3 regions of the Shewanella psychrophila genome follow, and region 2 is predicted to be linked to each of the others. Evidence: predicted binding sites of a transcription regulator. Region 2 holds the regulator's gene; each other region holds the start of a gene.
The links. The regulator LexA, encoded in region 2, represses DNA repair genes until DNA is damaged. The targets are predictions, from matches to a motif close to TACTGTATNNNNATACAGTA.
Positions count from the first base shown of each region.

Region 1: recG (ATP-dependent DNA helicase RecG) is a predicted target of LexA. The motif match lies at 3,801-3,820, and genes of this name have one in related genera.
Region 3: recA (recombinase RecA) is a predicted target of LexA. The motif match lies at 1,779-1,798, and genes of this name have one in related genera.

Region 1 covers NZ_CP014782.1:3,821,812-3,829,829, forward strand. Annotated here, with positions in the region: gene sps_RS16385 (AMP-binding protein) at 1-13, shown strand, start outside; gene sps_RS16390 (calcium/sodium antiporter) at 205-1,137, shown strand; gene sps_RS16395 (hypothetical protein) at 1,287-1,985, shown strand; gene sps_RS16400 (sensor histidine kinase) at 2,042-3,139, shown strand; gene sps_RS16405 (response regulator transcription factor) at 3,154-3,753, shown strand; gene recG (ATP-dependent DNA helicase RecG) at 3,871-5,946, shown strand; gene sps_RS16415 (DUF3014 domain-containing protein) at 6,086-6,940, shown strand; gene sps_RS16420 (beta-ketoacyl synthase chain length factor) at 7,168-7,884, shown strand; gene sps_RS16425 (lysophospholipid acyltransferase family protein) at 7,886-8,018, shown strand, end outside.
Region 2 covers NZ_CP014782.1:286,707-294,724, forward strand. Annotated here, with positions in the region: gene ctaD (cytochrome c oxidase subunit I) at 1-971, opposite strand, end outside; partial or broken gene coxB (cytochrome c oxidase subunit II) at 1,023-2,135, opposite strand; gene sps_RS01305 (cell division inhibitor SulA) at 2,570-3,082, opposite strand; gene lexA (transcriptional repressor LexA) at 3,115-3,732, opposite strand; gene plsB (glycerol-3-phosphate 1-O-acyltransferase PlsB) at 3,907-6,330, shown strand; gene mtr (tryptophan permease) at 6,330-7,586, shown strand; gene bluB (5,6-dimethylbenzimidazole synthase) at 7,677-8,018, shown strand, end outside.
Region 3 covers NZ_CP014782.1:4,653,598-4,661,615, forward strand. Annotated here, with positions in the region: gene alaS (alanine--tRNA ligase) at 1-129, opposite strand, end outside; gene recA (recombinase RecA) at 592-1,650, opposite strand; gene mutS (DNA mismatch repair protein MutS) at 2,003-4,570, shown strand; gene rpoS (RNA polymerase sigma factor RpoS) at 5,017-5,988, opposite strand; gene sps_RS20215 (peptidoglycan DD-metalloendopeptidase family protein) at 6,064-6,855, opposite strand; gene sps_RS20220 (protein-L-isoaspartate(D-aspartate) O-methyltransferase) at 7,067-7,702, opposite strand; gene surE (5'/3'-nucleotidase SurE) at 7,699-8,018, opposite strand, start outside.

The DNA of each region.
Region 1 (8,018 bases), 2.8 Mb from region 2:
TGAAATAGACTAGCTCTCACCATTTTCACTACATATAAAAGATACTAATAAAGCACGCACTAAGCGTGCTTTATTATGTTTAACCACCCTAAACTGTAACGTATAAAAACATTAATGACATAATATGACGTTAATGTTTGCCTTATGGTGAAAAAACTTTAAGCTAGCTAATCGAAAATTTACAACAGGATAATTAGAACTAAGATGTTAATCGCTCTATATATCATAGGTGGCTTCGTGATCCTCACCTTAGGTGCCGAAGCTTTAGTACGAGGCGCTAGCGCCATCGCCCTCAGATTAGGCATTACCCCTCTGATTATCGGCCTGACCATAGTCGCCTTCGGTACCAGCGCTCCCGAACTAGCCGTAAGTTTAAAATCTGCCTTGGCTGGCAACAGCGGCATAGCGCTGGGCAACGTCATAGGTTCGAACATCGCCAACATAGGGCTCATCCTGGCAATAACCGCCCTTATACGTCCAATTCAAGTAAAATCCCAGATGGTCAAGCGTGATATCCCCATCATGATCGCCGCCTCCATGCTCTTCTGGGGCTTACTGCTCGATGGCGATCTTAGCTTCTGGGATGGTGCCCTACTAACCAGCTTATTAGTGGGCTACCTCAGCTTCAGCTATATCAGCTCACGTAACGGTGGTGACAGCGAAGAGATTGATGATAGCCCTCAAAAACCTATGCTTTCTGTGTTGTTTATTATCATAGGGATCGCCATGCTCGTCGGCGGCGGAATATTATTCGTCGATGGCGCCGTAGATCTCGCCAAGACATTTGGAATTAGCGAAGTCATTATTGGCTTAACCATAGTCGCCATAGGTACCAGCATGCCTGAGCTAGTCACTTCAATTGTGGCTGCACGCAAAGGAGAGAGTGACATAGCCATAGGCAACATAGTCGGCTCTAACTTGTTTAATATTCTAGGCATCTTAGGTGTAACCGCCCTAGTTCATCCTATTGCCGCCGCCGGTATTCAGAACTTCGACTTTATCGTCATGTTAGCTCTATCCCTGCTTGTGCTGCCATTCGCCTGGACGGGATTCAGGATAGGCCGCCGCGAAGGCGCAATACTGTTAACCTCTTATCTCAGCTATATCGGCTATCTGGTCGTTCAGGCCTCAGCTTAATATTCAGCTAATCTACACTCAGTAAATAAGATCATGGTGACAAATGTCATCATGATCTTATGACCTTTGTGTCTGCAAATTTCTTCCGATCTCTTTGATACTAGTCCTGTACCAATACAGGGACTTTATTCATTCTCAAGGAGATCACCATGAAAACTATTTTACGATTAAACAGCCTTAGCGGCATATTGGCACTCTGTAGCCAAATGGTTATGGCCACCGATATCGAACAGATCGATGCGGCTGCTAACAGGATGAATCTAGAACAGCTACACACCTTAAGTCAGCAAAGCCAAGATTATGTTCAAGCATATGCAAATTACCGCCTCGCTATCAGCGCCAACATACTCGGCCAACCAGTAGTTGCTAGTGCAGCATTAAACAGTGCTCAAACAGATCTTGAAGCATTAAATCAAGTTTCATCCAATGCTGAAAACCTTGCACTACTTGCATCCGTTTACGGCATGCAGATAGGCTTTAACCCATTAAAAGCCAGTGTCTATGGTACTAAATTTGGCTTAACACTTTCCCAAGCTCAAACACTAGAGCCCAATAACCCTAGAGTCATGCTCATCGAAGCGATATCGGCCTTTAATACACCGCCAGCCTATGGTGGCAGCATAGAAAATGCTATTAGCTTAAGCAGCAAGGCTATTGATCTATTTGCGAATCCTTGCGATAACATCTGTTGGGGCCTCGCCGAGGCGTATACATGGCGAGGGCTGGCAAAACAGAGTAATGGAGATAGACAAGGTGCGATAGACGATTGGCACGAAGCGGTTAATATACAGCCTGATTACGGCTGGGCTCACTTCTTACTCGAGCAAGACAAGGATGCAAGTCAGTAACCCAAATAAAGCTGCTTAGTGATGAGCCGAGCGGCCTTATCTCAAAGGAAAGAGTTATGAATAATCTTAATACTATCGTCGATTCAGAGAAGCGTTCACTCGAAGATAAGCTCGCCTGGGTTTACCTGATAAACCTAATTTTCTATTTGATCCCTCTGTTCATAGGTAGCAAGCCTATATGGCAAATAGTCATAAGCCTAATAACCCTGCTCCCCTTCATTTATTGTTATTTTTGGGCATATCGCAGCCCGAAAAAGAAAGCAATCTATCCCATTTTGGCCATGATAGCTCTGGGCATCGCAATTACTCCGATCAATACCGGATCCCTTTCTCTATTTACATTCGCCGGCTTCTTCATTGGTTTCAACTATTCACTGAGAACGGCTTTTATCAGTCTGATAGGCTTTGTCTCACTGCTTGCTGCGATCACTTTTATACTGGAAATGAATCATTATAACTTTATCACTTACGGTGGACTGCTAATCGCCGGAGTGGGCTTATTCGGCGTCGCCGAGCGAAAGCGTGTCGAAGCTCATTGTCGTGCACAAAAGAGTAAGGCTGAAATAAGTCAGTTGGCCACCATGTTGGAGCGAGAGCGTATCGCAAGAGATCTCCATGACATTATGGGTCACAATCTATCCAGCATCTCCTTGAAGGCAGAGTTAGCCGCAAAGCTCTTAGACAAAAACCAGATTGAGCAAGCCAAGCTGCAACTAAGAGAACTAAACGAAATAGCCCGAGACAGCTTGAGTCAGGTACGGCAAACTGTCTCGGGCTACAAACATAAAGGCTTGAGTTCCAGCGTGATGCACCTCTGCCAGACTTTGCGAGACAAAGGTTTGAGTGTGAGTCTGGAAGGAGATATTCCCCAGCTCAATCCTAAACTTGAAACTCAAGTTATTTTAAGCCTTACTGAGCTCTGCAATAATGTGATCCGACATAGTCAGGCCGATCATTGCAGCCTTACTTTTAGCACTTCAGCTGATGAACTCACCATAAGCATCACTGATAACGGTAAAACAGCGAAAATTATTGAAGGCAATGGTTTGAAGGGCATAAGAGAACGATTAAAAGGCTTCCAGGGTAAGCTTGATTATATGATTAATCAGCAATGTCGATTCACCATCACGCTTCCACCTCAGAAAATATCATAAGGAGTCACTCGGGGATGAAAATTTTATTGGCAGAAGATCAGGCAATGATCAGAGGCGCACTGGCTGCACTTTTAAGCTTAGATGGTGAATTTGAAATCACTCAGGCTTGTGACGGAAATGAAGCCCTATCTCTACTCAAAGCCAACCGCTATGATCTTCTGCTAACTGATATTGAAATGCCGGGATTAACCGGGCTTGAACTGGCTAAATGGTGTCAAAGGCAAGACTCTCCCACCAAGGTCATTATTCTCACCACCTTCGGCAGAGCTGGTTATATCAAACGCGCCATCGAATCTGGTGCCGGAGGCTTCTTGCTCAAAGATGCCCCCTCTGACAGCCTTATTCATGCAATAAAACAAGTGATGGCAGGTAAACGGGTTATCGATCCTGAGCTTGCTGTCATGGCCATAGGTGATGAGATTGATCCTCTCAATGACAAGGAGCGTCGTGCACTTCGTTTAGCCGGAGAGGGGAAAACAACGGCCGAAATAGCCACTAATCTCTTCATCGCCGAGGGCACGGTACGCAATTACCTCTCGGAAGCGATCGGCAAACTTAACGCAAGCAATAGAATCGATGCAGCCCGCATTGCAAGACAAAAAGGCTGGTTGTAAAGGGTAAAATCAGCCCTAACGTTGCCATCATGCATTTATCTGATAGTATATGTATATAAATACAGTGCTTGAGTGTTTCGCTCAGATAACATTCAATTGATAAAATGGGTATTTGGCTTGAAGAGACTCGATCTTGTTCCTGTCACAGATCTTAAGGGTGTTGCCAAGAAGATGGCCGAACGCTTAGCTAAGCTCGGCATAAATACGGTACAAGATCTACTATTCCACTTGCCACTAAGGTATGAAGATCGCACTCAAATTTATCCCATAGCCTCACTCTATCCAGGCAGTTATGGCACCATAGAAGCCGTGATTCACTCCAGTCAGATCATTCAAGGGCGTAAGCGCATGATGACCTGTACAGTTAGAGATGAAACAGGTTACTTAACCCTTAGATTTTTTAATTTTTCGGTGGCACAGAAAAATGGCTTAGCCAATGGTACAAGTATCAGGGCCTACGGTGAAATTAGGCGCGGTAAGCATCAATCAGAGATCATTCACCCCGAATATAAACTCATTCATGGAGATAGCGATCTCGTTATGAGTGATACCTTGACGCCTGTGTACCCAACTACTGAAGGATTAAAACAGGCCAGTTGGATAAAGCTGACAGATCAAGCCTTGACCATGCTCGACGAGGGTGGCTTACAGGAATTACTCCCGCCTCAGCTTCAACCGAGTAATCTGAGTCTCAAAGCAGCCTTACAGCTATTACATAGGCCCAATAATCAGGTTTCCCTGTTCGATCTGGAGCAAGGTCACCACCCGGCACAACAACGCTTGATCCAAGAGGAGCTCCTAGCCCATAACCTGAGCATGCTCAAATTGCGCCAACGCAGCAATCGAGATAATGCTGTGAGCCTGGCCGCAACGGGTAAGCTACTCAATCCCTTCCTGAAAGCACTGCCATTTAACCCCACAGGAGCGCAGCAAAGAGTCGGCGTTGAAATCTGCAGCGATCTCGAAAAGAGTTCACCTATGATGCGTCTGGTTCAGGGTGATGTTGGCTCCGGGAAGACATTAGTGGCGGCCTTAGCAGCATTGCAGGCCATAGAAAATGGCTATCAGGTAGCTATGATGGCCCCAACAGAATTGTTAGCCGAGCAACATGCCGAGAACTTCGCCCTCTGGTTTGAGCCCCTCGGGCTAAAAGTCGGCTGGCTAGCCGGTAAACTTAAAGGCAAAGCCAGAGCACAATCTTTGCAGGATATTGAGTCTGGGGAGGCGAATATCGTTATCGGCACCCATGCGATTTTTCAAGAGCAAGTGATCTTTAATAATCTCGCCCTGATAATTATCGATGAACAGCATAGATTTGGCGTACACCAGCGACTTGAACTCAGAGAGAAAGGCATCAGCCAGGGCTTTCACCCCCATCAGTTGATCATGACTGCAACGCCGATTCCGCGCACCTTAGCCATGACAGCCTATGCCGACCTCGATACCTCAGTGATCGATGAACTTCCCCCAGGACGAACCCCGGTGACGACCGTAGCTGTTGCCGATATGAGGCGCAATGAAGTCATAGAACGAGTCCGCCATGCTACCACTCATGATAGCAGGCAGACCTACTGGGTTTGCACCTTGATCGAAGAGTCTGAAGCACTAGAATGCCAGGCGGCAGAAGATACCGCCGCAGAACTGACATTGGCACTGCCTGAGCTCAAGATAGGTCTGGTTCATGGACGTATGAAGTCCACCGAAAAACAGGCCATCATGGCCGAGTTCAAGTCAGGCGAATTGAACCTACTGGTAGCCACCACAGTCATAGAAGTGGGGGTTGATGTTCCCAATGCCAGCCTGATGATCATAGAAAATCCGGAACGTTTAGGTCTGGCTCAACTACATCAACTCAGGGGGCGGGTCGGTCGAGGCGCCATCGCCAGTCACTGCGTACTCATGTACAAGGCTCCTTTGTCACCGACAGCAACCAAGCGATTGGGGGTACTCAGGAACAGCAACGATGGCTTCATCATAGCCCAGAAGGATCTGGAGATAAGGGGCCCGGGTGAAGTGTTAGGAACCAAGCAGACTGGCATTGCCGATATGAAAATTGCCGATTTGGTTCGAGATCAGGCACTTATCCCCCATATTCAAAAACTAGCCATACATATCATGGAGCAGGTCCCGGAAAATGTCGATAGCATAGTGCAACGTTGGCTAGGTGATCGAGACCAATACGTACAGGCATAAATAATTAATTATTCTTTAATTCAGCCGACATCTATAGACATAGCTGCTAAATTTTGCAAAATGGAGAAGCCCCCTTTTTGGTATTTCACCTTAGAGCTGTCACCTCCTGTAACCGAGTCGTATATACAAAGGGTATTACATGCAAGTCAATCAAGAAGATAGAATCGCGCCAAAAGAAAAGTCGGTGAATACCAATACCTTAGCTATTGTAGCCGTAGCAGTTGCAGCTATAGTCTCAGGAGGTGCCTATTATTATTTTAAGGTCGGTGAACCAGAGCCCTTGCCTGTTCGAGTGGTAGATATCACTCCAGAAGAGCCTTTGGTAGCGGTTGTGGATATTCCTGAACCTGTGATTGAAGAAATCATAGAGCCTGAAGTCATTGAAACTGAACCACAAGCTCAAATAGAGCCAATTCCTACGTTAAGCAACAGCGATGGTTATGTTCATCAAAAAACAGTCGAGATTGCCGATGGTATGAAGATCGAGCCACTATTAGTGGAGAAAGATCTGGTTAGACATTTCGTGGTCTTTGTCGATAACTTAGCCCAAGGTGAACTGGCACGAAAAGTGAGCCCACTAAAGGCCCCCGACAGAGTCTTCACCGTTTCTGACATCACCAACAAGACATATCTTAATCCCGACAGTTATCACAGATATGATCTGTACGCCAATTTCATCGCTAACTTGAATGAACAGCAACTCGCTACAACCTACAAGGAGTTAACCCCCTTGCTCGGAGAAGCATTCGAGGAGTTAGGCTATGGTGAGATGAGCTTCAATCAGAGAATGCTCGAAGCCATAGATATTATGCTGGCGGCACCTGTCATAGAGCAGCCAATTGAATTAGATGGCGTCAGTGTAAACTATCAATTTGTCGATCCTAAGCTTGAAGCACTACCCAATGCACAGAAGCTCTTGGTTCGCATGGGTCCGGAAAACGCCAAGAAAGTGAAAGCCGCATTGCGTAAACTAAAAAAGTATTTAGCAGGCTAGCCTCTCCAGACCAACCCGTTGCATAAGCTGCGGGTTTAATACCAATCGTCACAAACCTATACATTTCAACAACACCTGTGTCTCAAAACACTTCATCATCCCAGTTAATCTAGTGTAGAATAATGCCTCAATGGCAACTCGCTTGCCGACCCGAGAAATGACCAACTCATCCATTTTTTTAACTGGTTGTATTCTCAGTCTTTATTAGTCGTATCAGAGGCAGTCAGTTGCAGTTAAGATTTAGCATTTGTTCTTGGGGAGCCTGGTCCCCCCAGCATCAGCAGCCCCAAGATTGGCAGCATTGGCGAAGTACCAATACTCACCAAAACTCCTCCCTGGCTGACACCCCAAAATTAGCTCGAGTCCCTGCGATGCAGCGACGACGTTATAGCGCCTTGACTAAGATGCAACTTGAGGCCGCCTTTCAGGCCGATGCACCACATTCATGCCGCACAATTTTTGCCTCTAGGCACGGAGAGTTGCATCGCACCATAGGCTTACTCAATAACATAGTAAAAGCAGAACCTCTTTCACCACTGGCCTTTAGTCAATCTGTACATAATACGGCAAGTGGTATTTACAGCATACTGACGGATAATCGAGCACCATCGACTTCGATTGCCGCGGGTGAAGAAAGCTTGCCACAAGCACTTATCGAAGCATATGCTCAGCTAAATGAAGACCCAACGCCTGTATTGCTTGTCTTCGGCGATCAGCCTGTACCTGAAATATATACAGATTTTGTTGATGAGCTCGACCTTCCTCTCTCTCTTGCATTAGTTATTGAAAGGTGTGATGAGTCATCTACCAAGCCGCAATTGACACTCAGCCAAGCGCGAGAAGGTAACAATATTAGTTATGGTGAGCTAGTGCACAGCTTGTCTGTTGCCAGACCTATAGCTGGTAACTTATGTCATTATCATTGGGAACTCAGCTTTGACTGATATGCCAGCAGTCAGGCTGACGGGATTAGCCTATGTTCCCAGGTGGATAGGCGGCGTCAGTTGCTATATCACCTTCGGTATCGGCGGACTACTAAGCTCGTTAACTATATTGCCTATATTAAGGTTTTGGCCAG
Region 2 (8,018 bases):
ATGAAGAAGAGCTCGGCGAATACTGGCATACCTGTGGTGAACATGTGGTGTGCCCACACAAGGAATGAGAGTATGGCGATACTCGAGGTGGCGTAGACCATAGAGGAGTAACCAAATAGTCTTTTACGGCTGAAGGTAGGCACTATGGCGGAGATGATACCGAAGGAAGGTAAGATCATGATGTAAACTTCCGGGTGGCCGAAGAACCAGAAGATATGCTGGAACATCACAGGATCGCCACCTCCCGCGGCATCGAAGAAGCTAGTACCGAAGTATTTATCTGTGAGCACCATGGTCACTGTGCCAGCGAGTACCGGCATCACAGCAATTAAGAGGAAGGCGGTGATCAACCAGGTCCAGACGAAGAGTGGTAACTTCATCCAGGTCATGCCCGGAGCCCGCATATTGACTATGGTCACGACGACGTTAATCGCCCCCATGATGGAGCTGATGCCCATGATATGGATAGAGAAGACAAACAGTGCCGTACTGTCAGGGCTATAAGTGGTCGACAGCGGCGCGTAGAAGGTCCAACCAAAGTTTGGTCCGCCTCCTTCCATAAATAGTGAGCTCAGCAGGATGGCGAAGGCGAAGGGTAAGATCCAAAAACTCCAGTTGTTCATCCTTGGCAGTGCCATGTCTGGCGCGCCAATCATCATAGGTATTAACCAGTTTGCCAGGCCTGTAAAGGCTGGCATTACAGCGCCAAAGACCATGACCAATCCATGGACAGTGGTCATCTGATTGAAGAAATTAGGTTCTATCAACTGCAGTCCTGGTTGAAATAGCTCGGCACGTATCACCATGGCCATGGCGCCACCTGTGAGGAACATGATAAAACTGAACCAGAGGTAGAGTGTGCCTATGTCTTTGTGATTGGTGGTTAACAGCCAACGTTTAATGCCCGAAGGATGCTGCTGGTGATGCTCATCATGGTGCTCGCTGGCTTCTTCGACCTGGCCGATTTCCATATTCGGTTCCGCTTCGCGGGTTAAAGTATTCATATTTACTCCCTATTGGCCATGCTGACTAACGTCAGCCGCCTGAACTGTATCGCCTGTGTTGTTGTCCCATGCGTTACGTTCATAAGTAATCACTGCGGCAATCTCTTGCGCGGTTAATTGCTTCCCAAAAGCCTGCATCGCAGTGCCCACTTTTCCATTGATAACCATCTCTAAGTGATCTGTTAATGGTCCAGTTGTTATTGGGCTGCCTTTCATTGGAGGGAATACGCCAGGTAGGCCCATGCCGTTGGGCTGATGACATGCAGCACATCGAGACATGTATACCTGTTCACCTTGAGCCATCAGCTCATCCATGGAGAGGGACTTACTCAAGGAGGCCTGTGCTTCAGCGGCTGCGGCGCTGGCTTGATTCTTTTGTTCTGCTACCCAGATGTCGAAGTCGGCTTGGCTTAGAGCCTCGACCACGATCGGCATGAAGCCATGATCTTTACCGCAGAGCTCGGCGCATTGACCTCGATAGGTACCTGGTATATCGATACGGGTCCATGCTTCATTGATGAAACCCGGATTTGCGTCTTTCTTAACCGCGAACGCGGGAACCCACCATGAGTGGATCACATCTTCTGACGTCATCAGGAAGCGTACTTTTTTATTGATAGGAAGGACTAAGGGCTTATCGACTTCGAGGAGATAGTTCTCTCCCTTCTCTTCGGTTCCCTCTATCTGCTCTCTAGGGGTTGAGAGTAGGCTAAAGAACTCTATATCTTGATCGAAATAGCTGTAATGCCATTTCCATTGAGAGCCTGTTATCTTGATGGTGATGTCGGCATCACTAGGATCTTCCATGGCGATTAAGGTCTTAGTCGCCGGAATAGCCATAAGAATGAGTATGATGAAAGGGGCTATGGTCCAGGCTATCTCGACCTTAGTACTTTCGTGGAAATTGGCTGCTACGGCACCCTTAGATTTTCGATGATTGATCATGGAATAGATCATCACACCAAAAACCACAACACCGATGGCGCAACAGATATACAGTATGATCATGTGCAGGTTGTATACCTGGCCACTGATATCTGTAACGCCCTTTGTCATATTAAGGGGCATTTCTGATGCCAAAACGTAGGGCGTAAACAGCAACGCCAGAAAACTATACAACACTCGCTTCACTAGACTTCTCCTCTGTCAAAAATTAAGACAAAGAAGAGTCACACAGTAAGTCTCTGCTCTATGCAAACTCTTCAGTTCCCAAAAAAGCAACGATGACTTCAAAGTGCAGTGGCGGTTTACTTGTTATTTTAGTTTGGCAGTCACTGACTACCTGAGTTAACCACACTCGCACCTACGGCTGAATATATCAGTACCGATTTCAGCGAGGTAAATATCTGGACTTCCACACATGGCAGGGTCTTTACTACGCCGACTACTAAATCGTTTGGATATAACAAATTATCGTTGTTATATCCCTAACTTACTTGGTGTTGAAATATTGATCAAGATCACTTTTGGTGAATTTTTCAAATATTTTAAATAAAAATCAAACACAAAAAAGTCCCTTACGGGACTTAAATAATAGATTTTCTATTCGTCAAATTGACTCGAGACTAGTGTAGAGAACCGAATAAACTGGCTTGGCTGAAGTGAGTATCTGTTTGGCTATGGGGCTTAGCATGTAAGTGGCTATTCGCATCTTCGATGACAATGCCTAGGGCTCGTGCGCTTTTTTCTACCAATTTCAGTCGGCGATTGTCCCGTGAATCTAAGGCCTGAGTCCAGCAGATGACGGCACTGGATGTGCCACTGGTGAGCGCTTTCTCCATGGCCCATAAGGTTTCAACTTCGTCCTTAGCATGAACGAGAAGGACGCGGTCCATTCTGACTCCTGCTTCGGCTAACATCTGCTTGTAGCCCATGTTGGGAGGACTGATCAATACAATCCATTGCCCCTGATGACTCAAAGTAGCAAGCTGATTACTCACTTTTCTCAGTTCCACCCGGCCCTGAGTGTGGGTGCTTACTGTGGTGATACTCGCATTACCTTGTTCGATGGACACTTGGTCAAGGGGATTCGACCATAAACCTGGGTGTCTAGGGCTATTTCCAATTAGATTTTTCATTACCAAGCTCCTTCGCCAATGAGCGATTTCATCTATTGCCAATTGCCGTTACGGATAACACCGACTGCGAGTCCTTCAATATTCAGGCTCTGGCTGGTGAGGTCGACAACTATCGGTGAATAGTCTTCATTTTCAGCATGGAGATAGACCATGCTACCTTTTTTCTCGAAGCGTTTTACTGTGACATCATCTTCCACTCGAGCCACGACAATTTGGCCATTCTTTGCTTGAGCAACCTTATGGACGGCGAGTAGATCACCTTCGAGAATACCGATATTTTTCATGCTGTCACCGCGTACTCTAAGTAGAAAGTCGGCACTAGGACGAAACATACTTGGGTCGACCTGATAATGTTGTTCTATATGCTCCTGGGCAAGGATAGGTTCACCAGCGGCAACTTGGCCTATCAAGGGTAAGCCTAATTCTTCCGGCTCCGCAGCTTGTGTGAGTCGAATACCGCGAGATGTACCAGGAATAATCTCGATACAGCCTTTTTTGGCGAGGGCCTTCAGATGTTCTTCGGCCGCATTGGCACTCTTGAAACCTAGGCGTTTAGCTATTTCGGCTCGAGTCGGAGGCATGCCGGTATCGGAAATATTGCGCTTAATCAGTTCTAGGATCTCGGCTTGTCTTGGTGTCAAAGGTCTCATGATGAATCCTGTCTTTCTATACAGTTACTGTCAGTATATACAGTATTGCAACCAGTGCAAGGATTAACCAAGTTTATTAAGTACGTAAAAGAACCTTTTGACTAGATTAGGGCTAACTCTCTTTTATCTGGTATTCTATGCCGTTATTAAGAAGACTCACATTGTATAAGAAAAATGTCGAAACAAGACTCTCTTTGGTATAAATCATTACGTTGGATTCAGAAAAAACTGGTGCTCACTGTTGTTGTGCCCCATGACCCCTTTGCCGATCTCAACTTAGACCCAGATAAGCCTGTGGTTTATGTGATGAAGACTGAATCTCTCAGTGATATCGCTTCCCTAAGTGAAATAACCAGTCAGTATGGACTTCCGAGCCCTTATGATGAGCTGGTTGTCGATGGTGAGCGCACGCCCAGAGTGGTGTGTTTGGAAGGTGCTAAGCCTCTTTTTGGGCAAAGAGAGAGCAATGAGTTTTTCTTAAATAGCTTTATGGATCTGTTGAAGGTTCATAGGCAGAAGCCTGAGCTGGATATACAGTTAGTGCCGGTTAGCCTCTACTGGGGGCGCACTCCAGGCAAAGAAGACGATACCATGAAGGCGGCAGTGTTTGAGCGCCAAAATCCGACCTGGCTCCGAAAATGTCTGATGATCCTCTTCTTGGGACGACATAATTTCGTGCAGTTTTCTAATGCTGTCTCAATTCGTTATATGGCCGATGAACACGGCACCGATAAGCGAATAGCTCACAAGCTGGCTCGTGTGGCTAGAGTCCACTTCAGTCGTCAACGTAAAGTGATGACCGGACCTGTTTTGCCTAAGCGTCAGGTACTATTTCAAGACCTGTTAAATTCTGAGTCGCTAAAGAAGGCGATTCTAGAAGAAGCGGCGAGCAAGAAAATCTCCGAAGTCGAGGCCAGAGCCAGGGCGATGGAGTACCTGGATGAAGTGGCGGCTGATTACTCCGAGAGCCTAGTGCGTATCGCAGAGCGTTTCTTGACCTGGCTGTGGAACAAGCTCTACAAGGGTATCAAGATTAAAGGTGCAGAGCAGATAAGGCAGCTACATCATGATGGCCATGAGATCATCTATGTGCCTTGTCACCGTAGTCATATGGACTACCTGCTACTGTCCTATATTCTCTATTACGAAGGTATGGTTCCACCGCACATAGCTGCGGGTATCAACCTCAACTTCTGGCCTGCGGGGCCTATGTTCCGTCGTGGCGGAGCCTTCTTCATTCGCCGTAGCTTCAGGGGGAACAAGCTTTATACGGCGGTTTTCCGTGAATATTTAGATCAATTATTCACTAAAGGTTACTCGGTAGAATACTTTACCGAAGGTGGACGTTCACGTACCGGTCGTCTGCTGGCACCTAAGACTGGCATGATTGCCATGACTCTCAATAGTGTGCTGGGTGGCATGGAAAGACCTGTGACTTTAGTGCCCGTTTACTTAGGTTATGATCATGTGATGGAGGTCGCCACCTACCATAAAGAACTTAGCGGCAAGAAGAAAAAGAAAGAGTCTGTTTGGCAGCTGTTTGGCGCGCTGCGTAAGCTAGGTAACTTTGGCCAAGGTTATGTGAATTTTGGTCAACCTATCACCTTAGATTGCTATCTGGACGAGAAGGTGCCCGATTGGAAGCAGGAGATAGCTAAAGACCCTGAGCAGAAACCTAAGTGGCTGACGCCTGTGGTGAACGCCTTAGCTAATCGAGTGATGACAAGCATTAATGATGCGGCGGCGGTGAGTTCAGTGACGCTGACAAGCTTGGTTTTACTCGCTTCCGAGCAACATGCACTGGAGCGTTCACAACTTGAGAAGCAGCTAGATCTCTATCTAAAATTACTCAAGGATCTGCCTTATACTGAGTTCACATCTGTACCTGAAGGTGACGGTAAATTACTGGTACAGCAAGGTCTAGAACTTAAGAAGATTCAGCTAGATAGCGATCCGCTAGGGGATATCATCTCCATAGAAGATAGCATTGCAGTAGCGATGACCTATTACCGTAACAATATCATCCACCTTTTGATTGTTCCCTCCCTAGTTGCAAACTGCTTGACTCAGCATGAGCACGTTTCCAGAGATGAGATTATCGATACGGTAAAAGACTTCTACCCCTTATTGAAAGCAGAATTGTTTATGGGTATCGAGGACATAGAAACTCATGTTATCCAAATTTTGGATTTATTTGTCGCACAAGGATTAGTGACCGAAGCTGGACGCTTATCGCCAGTAGAGAGTCAGATCAACCAGTTGTTGTTACTCGCTGGCACAGTGAGTGAGACGATGCAACGCTATGCCATAATATTTAACCTGCTGGCTGCCTGTCCTAAGATGGAGCGATCAGAACTTGAGCGTGAGAGTCATAGGCTGGCACAGAGACTGGGTGCGCTTCATGGCATCACGGCGCCGGAATTTTATGATAAAAAGCTTTACGGTACTCTTAGTGTCAAGTTAAAAGAGCTAGGTTACTTATTAGATAGCGACAAGAGAGGGGAAGTCGAACGGATTAGATTGCGAGCCAATGGCCTGCTGCGTTCATCTGTCAGACAGACCATAGAAGATAGCGTCGCAGCGGAGCACAAAGCGTAATGGCTAACCATATGAATGCCACGAAAAATAAAGTGGCAAGTAAGTCTCTACTCGGTGGAGCCATGATTATTGCCGGAACTGCGGTTGGGGCCGGTATGTTCTCTCTGCCGGTCGTCGGTGCTGGGATGTGGTTTAGCTACTCCATAATAATGATGATCGGTGTGTGGTTCTGTATGTTAGTTTCGGGGCTGTTACTACTGGAGACTAATTTACATTTTGAGCCAGGTGCTAGTTTTGATACCTTGACTCGCGAGACCTTAGGGCAATTTTGGCGGATTGTTAATGGTCTCTCCATCGCCTTCGTGCTTTATATCCTAGCCTATGCCTATATCAGCGGTGGCGGGTCTATCGTTAATCATAGTCTCGAGGCGGCGGGAATCGAGCTGCCTCAGAGTGTGGCGGGGCTTGTTTTTGCTTTAGGCTTGGCATTTGTGGTATTTATCAGTACCAAGGCGGTGGATAGAATTACCACCATAATGCTCGGGGGCATGGTTATCACCTTCTTCCTTGCCGTGGGTAATTTACTGATCGATATCGACACTGTTAAGTTATTTCAGCCTGATGGTGAGGCGACATACCTGCCATATCTTTTAGCTGCGCTGCCTTTTGGCCTGGTGAGCTTCGGTTATCACGGCAATGTGCCTAGTCTGGTTAAATACTATGGCAAAGACCCTAGCACTATTATCAAGGCTATCGTACTGGGGACAGTGATCGCATTCGTTATTTATGTGTGTTGGTTGGTCGCGACTATGGGGAATATCGGCAGGAGTGAGTTTGTCGATATCATAGCCCAAGGCGGTAACATGGGTGTCTTGGTCGGAGCGCTGTCGGGGGCGATTACCAGTGATTGGCTAACCAGTATGTTAACCCTGTTTGCTAATTTAGCCGTCGCTTCATCTTTCCTTGGAGTGACTTTGGGCCTATTCGATTATCTTGCGGATCTATTTGGTTTTGATGAGTCACGCTCTGGTCGTTTGAAGACTGCGGCGGTCACTTTTCTGCCTCCAACGGTATTAGGTTTGCTGTTCCCTGATGGTTTCTTGATTGCCATCGGCTTCGCTGCGCTTGCGGCCACTATATGGGCGGCAATTGTACCTGCCATGATGGCTCATAAGGTGAGAAAGATGTATCCGGATTATAAGGGGTTCAAAGTGCCTGGCGGAACGCCGGTGATTGCCATAGTGATCTTATTCGGCATTATCACAGGAGCCTGCCATCTTCTGGCAATGGCAGATCTGTTACCCGTTTACGGCTAGCTTTAATGAATACTTATTGGTATTAGTAAAAATAGGGCCTTCGAGGCTCTATTTTTTTGTCGACATAAAAATAATATATAAAAGAGATAAATGTTGAAGATAACCCAAGCTGAGCGAGATGCCGTCTATAAAACCATTTTCAATCGTCGCGATGTCAGAGCCGAGTTTAAGCCCGACACCATCCCTGATGACGTTTTGAAGCGGATTCTCACCGCGGCTCATCATGCACCTAGCGTGGGTTTCATGCAGCCCTGGGATTTTGTGATTGTCAGAAGCGAGCAGACTAAACAGAAATTGAAGCAAGGCTTTATTCAGGCGAATGCAGAGGCTGAAACGCTTTTCGAGGGAGAGCGAAAAGCGCAATATAGTGCCCTGAAGCTAGAGGGGATTCTAGAGGCGCCGATTGGCATCTGTGTCACCTGCGATAGGACA
Region 3 (8,018 bases), 2.0 Mb from region 2:
ACCCGCATTGGTAAAGAGTAAAGTAGGATCGTTAACAGGGACCAGTGAACTGCTGTCCACAACCTGATGACCATTTTTGCGGAAATACTCCAAGAAAGCAGTTCTTAGCGCTGCAGTGGTTTGATACATGAAATCACCCTGAATTAAGATTACTTAAATTATTGGCACAGTGTTGGCGATTAATCTATCAAGTCGACCATCGCTATTCAAAACACACTTGCGCTATTTTGAGCCGTATTATAAGCAGTCTAAAGAATAACAACCAGAGTTTTAGGGAGGGTATTGAGCGAAATGAAGCTAGAGTGTGAAAAATACGGCTTAATATAAGAGGAACTGAGGGCTAATCGTCAAAACGTTCCTATTCCATACACAGTCAATTTGGTCACAAGTGACACTTTGACCTAACAGATAGCAAATCCGTTTTGCCTTATCTTTATGCTTTTCGATTGGGAAGTTGACAGGTTTTCAAACACTTCTTGCTTAAATTCGGTTTGTGAAGAATCGCGGCTCACACGTTGCTAAACCGCGACATTAGTGGGCCGGATGGCCCACCGAGTGACTCATGTGCTATTGCTTAAAATAAGCATATTTTTAGAATACTTCACCAGTTTCAAGATCAACATTCTCATCGCCAGACGCCGACTCAGCCGCATCAGGGGACTGCAGTAGCATACCACGTAGTGCAGTTTCAATTTCAGCTGCAATTTCTGGGTTTTCAGTTAGGTACTTACCCGCATTTGCACGACCCTGACCAATTTTACTGCCTTTATAGCTATACCAAGCACCCGCTTTCTCGACTAATTTATGTACCACACCTAGGTCGACTAATTCACCCGTACGGTTGATGCCTTGTCCATAAAGAATTTGGAATTCAGCCTGTCTAAATGGCGCTGCAATCTTGTTTTTAACGACTTTTACACGGGTCTCGTTACCGATAACTTCATCACGATCTTTGATTGCACCTGTACGGCGAATATCCAGACGAACAGAGGCGTAAAACTTAAGCGCATTACCACCAGTAGTAGTTTCTGGGTTACCGAACATGACACCAATCTTCATACGGATCTGGTTAATGAAGATAAGCATGGTATTGGTCTGCTTCAGGTTACCGGCAAGCTTACGCATTGCCTGACTCATCATACGGGCTGCGAGTCCCATATGTGAATCACCAATTTCACCTTCGATCTCTGCTTTCGGCGTTAAGGCCGCAACCGAATCGACTACGATGACATCGACGGCACCAGAGCGGGTCAATGCATCACAGATCTCCAATGCTTGTTCGCCTGTATCAGGTTGAGAACAAAGCAGGTTGTCGATATCGACACCTAATTTCTGTGCATAGATAGGATCTAAGGCATGCTCAGCATCGATAAAGGCACATACTCTACCTTCACGTTGTGCGGCGGCAATAACTTCGAGTGTCAGTGTTGTTTTACCTGAAGATTCTGGTCCGTAAATCTCAACGATACGTCCTAATGGAAGTCCACCGGCACCGAGTGCGACATCTAAAGAGAGAGATCCCGTAGAGATTGTCTCAACATCCATTGAGCGGTTCTCGCCCAGTTTCATGATAGAGCCCTTACCGAACTGCTTCTCTATCTGGCCTAAAACGGCATTCAGTGCTTTCTCTTTGTTCGCATCAATCTTCATTCCGATATCCTCTTCGCGCTTAATCTAAATCACGGCAACAATGCCGATATAAACTGGTGACGACGCCGATATTTGAGCTAAAGCAAGTTTATCTAGCTCAAATAGGGGTCTCAATATGCAAACTAGTATACTGTACAATCATACAGTATCAAGTACTGATCATGATTATTTTTTCCTATCCCTGCTTGCTCAATTAGAAGCCCCTGTTGTGGAAGAAAAATTCAATCTCACTATTTATTCTTTAAGGACGCAACGGACTCAAAAAATTGCTAATATTGGCATCATATTTTTAAGGCTGCTCCAAAGGAGCATGCTGCCTGTTCAATATTTTCATAGAAGAAACGAGCTGTAGATGAATGCATTCGATACCCAAAACTTAGAAAAACACACCCCTATGATGCGTCAATACCTGACGCTCAAGGCCGAAAACCCTGAAATGTTGCTATTTTATCGTATGGGTGACTTCTACGAGCTCTTCTACGACGATGCCAAGAGAGCATCCGAACTTTTAGGCATTTCACTCACCGCACGTGGTAAGAGTGGTGGTGATCCTATCCCAATGGCGGGTCTGCCCTATCACGCCGTCGAAGGTTATCTTGCTAAACTCGTCCAACTTAGGGTCTCAGTCGCCATTTGTGAGCAGGTCGGCGATCCAGCCACTTCTAAGGGACCGGTTGAGCGAAAAGTCGTTCGCCTTGTCACACCCGGTACCTTAACCGATGAGGCTTTACTCCAAGAAAGACAAGATAACCTACTTGCTGCCGTATATCATGGCAAAGCCGGATTCGGTTATGCCACCTTAGACTTAAGCTCCGGCCGTTTCGTGGTCAGTGAACTCGAAACAAGGGAAGGGTTAGAAGCAGAGTTACAGCGAACCAATCCAGCTGAGCTGCTCTATAGCGAAGATTTCAGTGAGATGTCCCTCATCACCGGATTCAATGGCAAGCGTAGACGCCCGGAATGGGAGTTTGACTTCGACACCTCCCGCAAGCTTCTCTTGGACCAATTTAAGACTAAAGATCTTCGGGGGTTCGGTCTGGATAACGCACGTTTATCACTACAAGCAGCCGGTTGCCTGATGCAGTATGTCAAGGATACCCAGAGAACCGCACTGCCCCACATCAATTCTATTGTGCTTTTTAATCAAGATGACAGTATCGTGTTAGATGCTGCCACAAGAAGAAATTTAGAACTGACAATCAATCTACAAGGTGGGCGTGAAAATACCTTATCAGCGATATTAGACAACACAACTACCCCTATGGGCAGTCGCATGTTACAGCGTTGGATCCACGAACCTCTTAGAAACCGCCAACAGATAGAGTCTCGCCTAGGAGCCCTAACTGAATTACTCGACAGCGGCCTATTTGACACTCTAATCCCACATTTAAAAGCCTTGGGCGACATAGAAAGAATTACGGCCAGACTCGCACTTAGGAGTGCCAGACCCAGAGATTTTTCTCGCCTGAAGCAGGCTTTATCGGTCTTGCCAGAGATCCAGCAGCTACTCGCCGATAGCCAGTCACCACACCTCAAACGTTTAGCCACTATTATCAGTGAATTCCCTGATGAACTCGCGCTACTCGACAGGGCGATCATAGACAATCCACCTATGCTGATCCGCGATGGTGGGGTCCTGAGAGATGGCTACAACGAAGAGCTAGATCAATGGCGTGCCTTAAGCCAAGGGGCAACGGATTACCTCACTGAATTGGAAACGCGCGAGAAAGAGTCGACCGGTATCTCTACTCTTAAAGTCGGCTACAACCGAGTTCATGGCTACTATATCGAAGTCAGCCGTAGAGAGTCCGATCTTGTCCCTCTCAGCTACCAGCGTAGACAAACTCTGAAAAATACCGAACGTTACATCATTGCAGAATTAAAAGAGCACGAAGAGAAGGTGCTATCCAGTCAAGGCAAAGCACTAGCACTCGAGAAGCAACTCTGGGAGCAATTATTCGATCTTATCTTGCCTAAACTCCATGAATTACAACAATTCGCTCAGGGTGCGGCAGAGCTTGATGTCATTAGTAATTTTGCCGAACGTGCCGAGACACTAAACTATCGATGCCCAACACTCACCGAAACTCCAGGGATACATATAGAGTCGGGCAGACATCCAGTGGTCGAGCAGGTCAGTCAAAGTCCTTTCATCGCAAATCCTGTAACCCTGAATTCGACGCGTAAGATGTTGATAGTCACGGGGCCAAATATGGGGGGTAAGTCAACCTATATGAGACAAGTCGCATTGATCACACTCATGGCACATATAGGCTCCTATGTTCCGGCACAAGATGCAATCATAGGTCCGGTGGATCGTATTTTTACTCGCATAGGAGCATCGGATGATCTTGCTTCTGGTCGCTCAACCTTCATGGTAGAAATGACGGAAACAGCAAATATACTTCATAATGCGACGACCCAGAGTCTGGTATTAATGGATGAAATAGGTCGTGGAACATCGACCTACGATGGACTATCTCTAGCCTGGTCCGCTGCCGAATATCTGGCAGAGAAAATAGAAGCCATGACACTATTTGCAACTCACTATTTCGAGTTAACCCAGCTGCCTGATCTCATTGAGAATGTTGAAAACGTCCATCTCGATGCCATAGAACATGGAGACACCATAGTCTTCATGCATGCGGTACAAGAAGGGGCAGCGAGTAAAAGTTATGGCCTGCAGGTTGCTGCTTTAGCAGGTGTGCCCACCAGAGTCATCTCAGCAGCTAAACATAAACTTCACCATTTAGAGAGCCGCGATAGCAAGCATGCCAATCAGGAGCCATCACAACAGGCTATGGTCTTTCCAGAGCCACAAAAGTCACCAGTTGAAGATGCTTTACAAAATATTAATCCCGATGAACTCAGCCCTAAACAGGCCTTAGAGGTTCTTTATAGGTTAAAGCAGCTAGCTTAGAAAATGCCAGCCTCCAGGAAGAAGTTTTGCAGAGCTTGTGCTGTACAGAGTGACATAACTTTTTACAACAGATGCTAGACACAAGGTCTATTTCTTGTCGTCCCTGACAAATAGACATAAGTGTTCCAGACACAAAAAGCGCACTAAAAAGTGCGCTTTTTTTGTAGTGATACTGATGTGTGATACCTACAACTGTCTGTTAAGGCGGTCGGCTAACCCTATTTACTAAGCCTGCTAAGTCCATTTACTAATGCTATTTACTTAGTCTAGTTTCAGAGCCTTAACTTTAAAAAATCTAATCACGAATGCATCAATAATAACTGTCATCTTAAAAGATAAGCAGGCTTCCTCAAAAGAAAAGTACTCTAATAATACGTGAGGTTAACCTTTAACTTGACTCTAGGAGCCTCAACTCAAAATCAAGCTAAACAAACAACAGTTTACAATTAAATCTTAAAAATGGCCTCTACCGATAAGCCCTGGGCACCGAGTAAGTCTTTAAGACGTTTCAGAGCTTCGACTTGAATTTGGCGTACGCGCTCTCGTGTTAGACCTATCTCTTTACCAACATTCTCCAGTGTAGATGGTTCATACCCCAACAAGCCAAAACGGCGCGCTAACACCTCTCTTTGTTTTGTGTTGAGTTCATCGAGCCATTTAACCACAGACTTTGACATATCTTCGTCTTGTACCTTGTAATCTGGACCTACATTATCATCAGCGGCAAGCACATCGAGTAGGGCTTTATCATTGTCTCCACCCAAAGGCGTATCGACCGAAGTGATCCTTTCATTAAGCTTCAACATACGGCTGACATCAGAACTAGGAAGATCCAGTTTAGCTGCGATTTCTTCGGCGGTGGGTTCATGATCTAACTTGTGTGCTAACTCTCTTGCTGTACGAAGATATACATTGAGTTCTTTAACCACATGGATAGGTAGGCGAATCGTTCTGGTCTGATTCATAATGGCGCGTTCGATGGTCTGTCTGATCCACCAAGTCGCATAGGTAGAAAATCTAAACCCTCTTTCAGGGTCAAATTTTTCAACCGCTCGGATCAGGCCTAAATTACCCTCTTCGATAAGATCTAATAACGCGAGTCCACGGTTGTTATAACGACGGGCTATCTTAACGACAAGTCTAAGGTTACTTTCAATCATGCGATTACGTGACTTACCACAACCTTTTAACGCTTTACGAGAGAAATACACTTCCTCTTCCGCGCTCAGTAAAGGGGAAAAACCAATCTCGCCCAAATACAATTGAGTTGCATCCAGATTTTTCTGCAGATCATCTTGAACCTGTTGTTCAAGTTCTGTCTCTTGTGACTTCTTTCCTTTTTTTGTTTCTACTTCAGACTCGTTTTTTGACAAGTCCACCAACGGCTCCGCTACTGCGGTACTAATTCTACGACCCATAAAATGATCTCCCAAATTTTCAATTTAAACTACTGCACTTTACTATCCTCCAATGCCAAACTGGCTCCTAAACCACTATTGTTTAGGTAAATATTTAAGTGGGTCAACAGACTTCCCGTGGTATCGAATCTCAAAATGTAACATGACCCGATCGGTACCCGTATTACCCATTTTTGCAAGTGTTTGTCCCACTGAGACAAACTGTTTTTCTTTAACTAAGATCTTATCGGCATGCGCATAAGCACTTAAGTAATCGTCACTGTGTTTAATAATGACTAAATTTCCATACCCTCTAAGGGCACTGCCTGCATAAACCACACGGCCATCGGCTGCAGACTTGATAATGTCGCCCCGGTTACCAGCAATCTTAATCCCTTTATTCCCTTGCTCACTCGCAGAGAATTTACCAATCAACTTACCTCTCACAGGCCAGAACCACTTACTTACTTTAGTTGGAAGCTGAGTCGTCTGCCTGTGGATAGACTTGTTAATATCTTGTTGACCAGTCGTTACAGAATACGCAGACTCTTTGACCGGATCAAGTGGTTTATTTTTAGGCGGTTTTTGGTTGTTCCTGACCACAACAACAGGTGTATCCGTTTGTTTTTTAGTCGCTTTAGTCTTGGTTGATACTACTTTAGGGGGATTATTTGGCACCGTTTTAGCCTTTTGGCTATTTGTAACAGTAGATGTCAAATTAAGGTTTAGCTTCTGTCCAGGGTAGATAGTATATGGCTTTTTAAGCTTATTTTTCCTAGCTAAATCAATGAAATCATTGTTAGATACCCAGGCAATGGAATAGAGAGTGTCACCTTTCTTAACGAGATAAGAATCAGATTTTAATGAGCCTTTATTATAAGTAGCCATCACTGGAGTCGTGACATTTACCACAGGAGCGGGTCTATCTGACCGAAAACTACAACCTACTAAGCCGATAAATACCGCTAATAGAAGTAGGTTATTACAATTCACCTTTAACCCTGTAATCAAGAATGCCCCCAACAATGAACAGCCAAGCTGCTGTAAACCAAATAAACATCTAAAAAACATCCGAAACTTAACAACAAGCCTAGGCTACTTAAGCCAGCTCCCCGTTAATCAGAGGAACAAAGCGGACCATTTCAATCACTTCTGAAGAAAAGGTCTCTCCAACACGTACAACTTTCAGCAGCTGCTGTGACTCCTCTCCCACAGGAATAACCAGTACCCCTCCATCGACTAACTGAGTCAATAAGGCTTCTGGAACGCTACTAGCCGCAGCCGTGACCATAATGGCATCGAATGGCCCTTTATTGGGCCAACCTTTCCAACCATCTCCATATTTGAATGATATATTGTGGAGATCGATTTTTTTTAACCTCTGACGAGCCTGGATCTGTAGACTCTTAATCCGCTCGACAGTGCATAGCTCAGGTACAAGTTGAGCCAATATGGCAGCCTGATACCCAGAGCCAGTACCGATTTCTAACACCTTAGATGGACTATGTTCCAAAAGAAGTTCGGTCATTCTTGCAACGATATATGGCTGTGAAATTGTTTGCCCCTGACCAATAGGCAAAGCCGTATTTTCATAGGCTTTATGTCCCAAAGCAGCATCAAGGAAGAGTTCTCTGGGTGTATTAGCTAACGCCTGCAACACCCTCTCACTCTCTATACCCGACGCATGTAAACTTCTGGCTAAATTTAATGCAGAGGTCGTCGCAACACCGTTCATATATTATCTATCCATTCTTGCAGTGGTGTGATCCTTTCGAAAGCGGTCAAGTCTACAGTTAAAGGCGTCACTGATACATAACCATTATTCACGGCATAAAAGTCAGTCCCTTCGCTGGCATCCTGCTCATCTCCAGGAGGGCCCAACCAATAGATGTCTCTTCCGCCGGGATCTTGAGCTTTAATCATCCCTTCGGCTCTGTGCCTTGCTCCCAAACGAGTAACCTTGATCCCTTTAATTTTATCGATAGGTAGATCGGGAACATTGATATTTAAAATCTGATCCTGAGCAATAGGCCTCTTAAGCAAACCTGCAA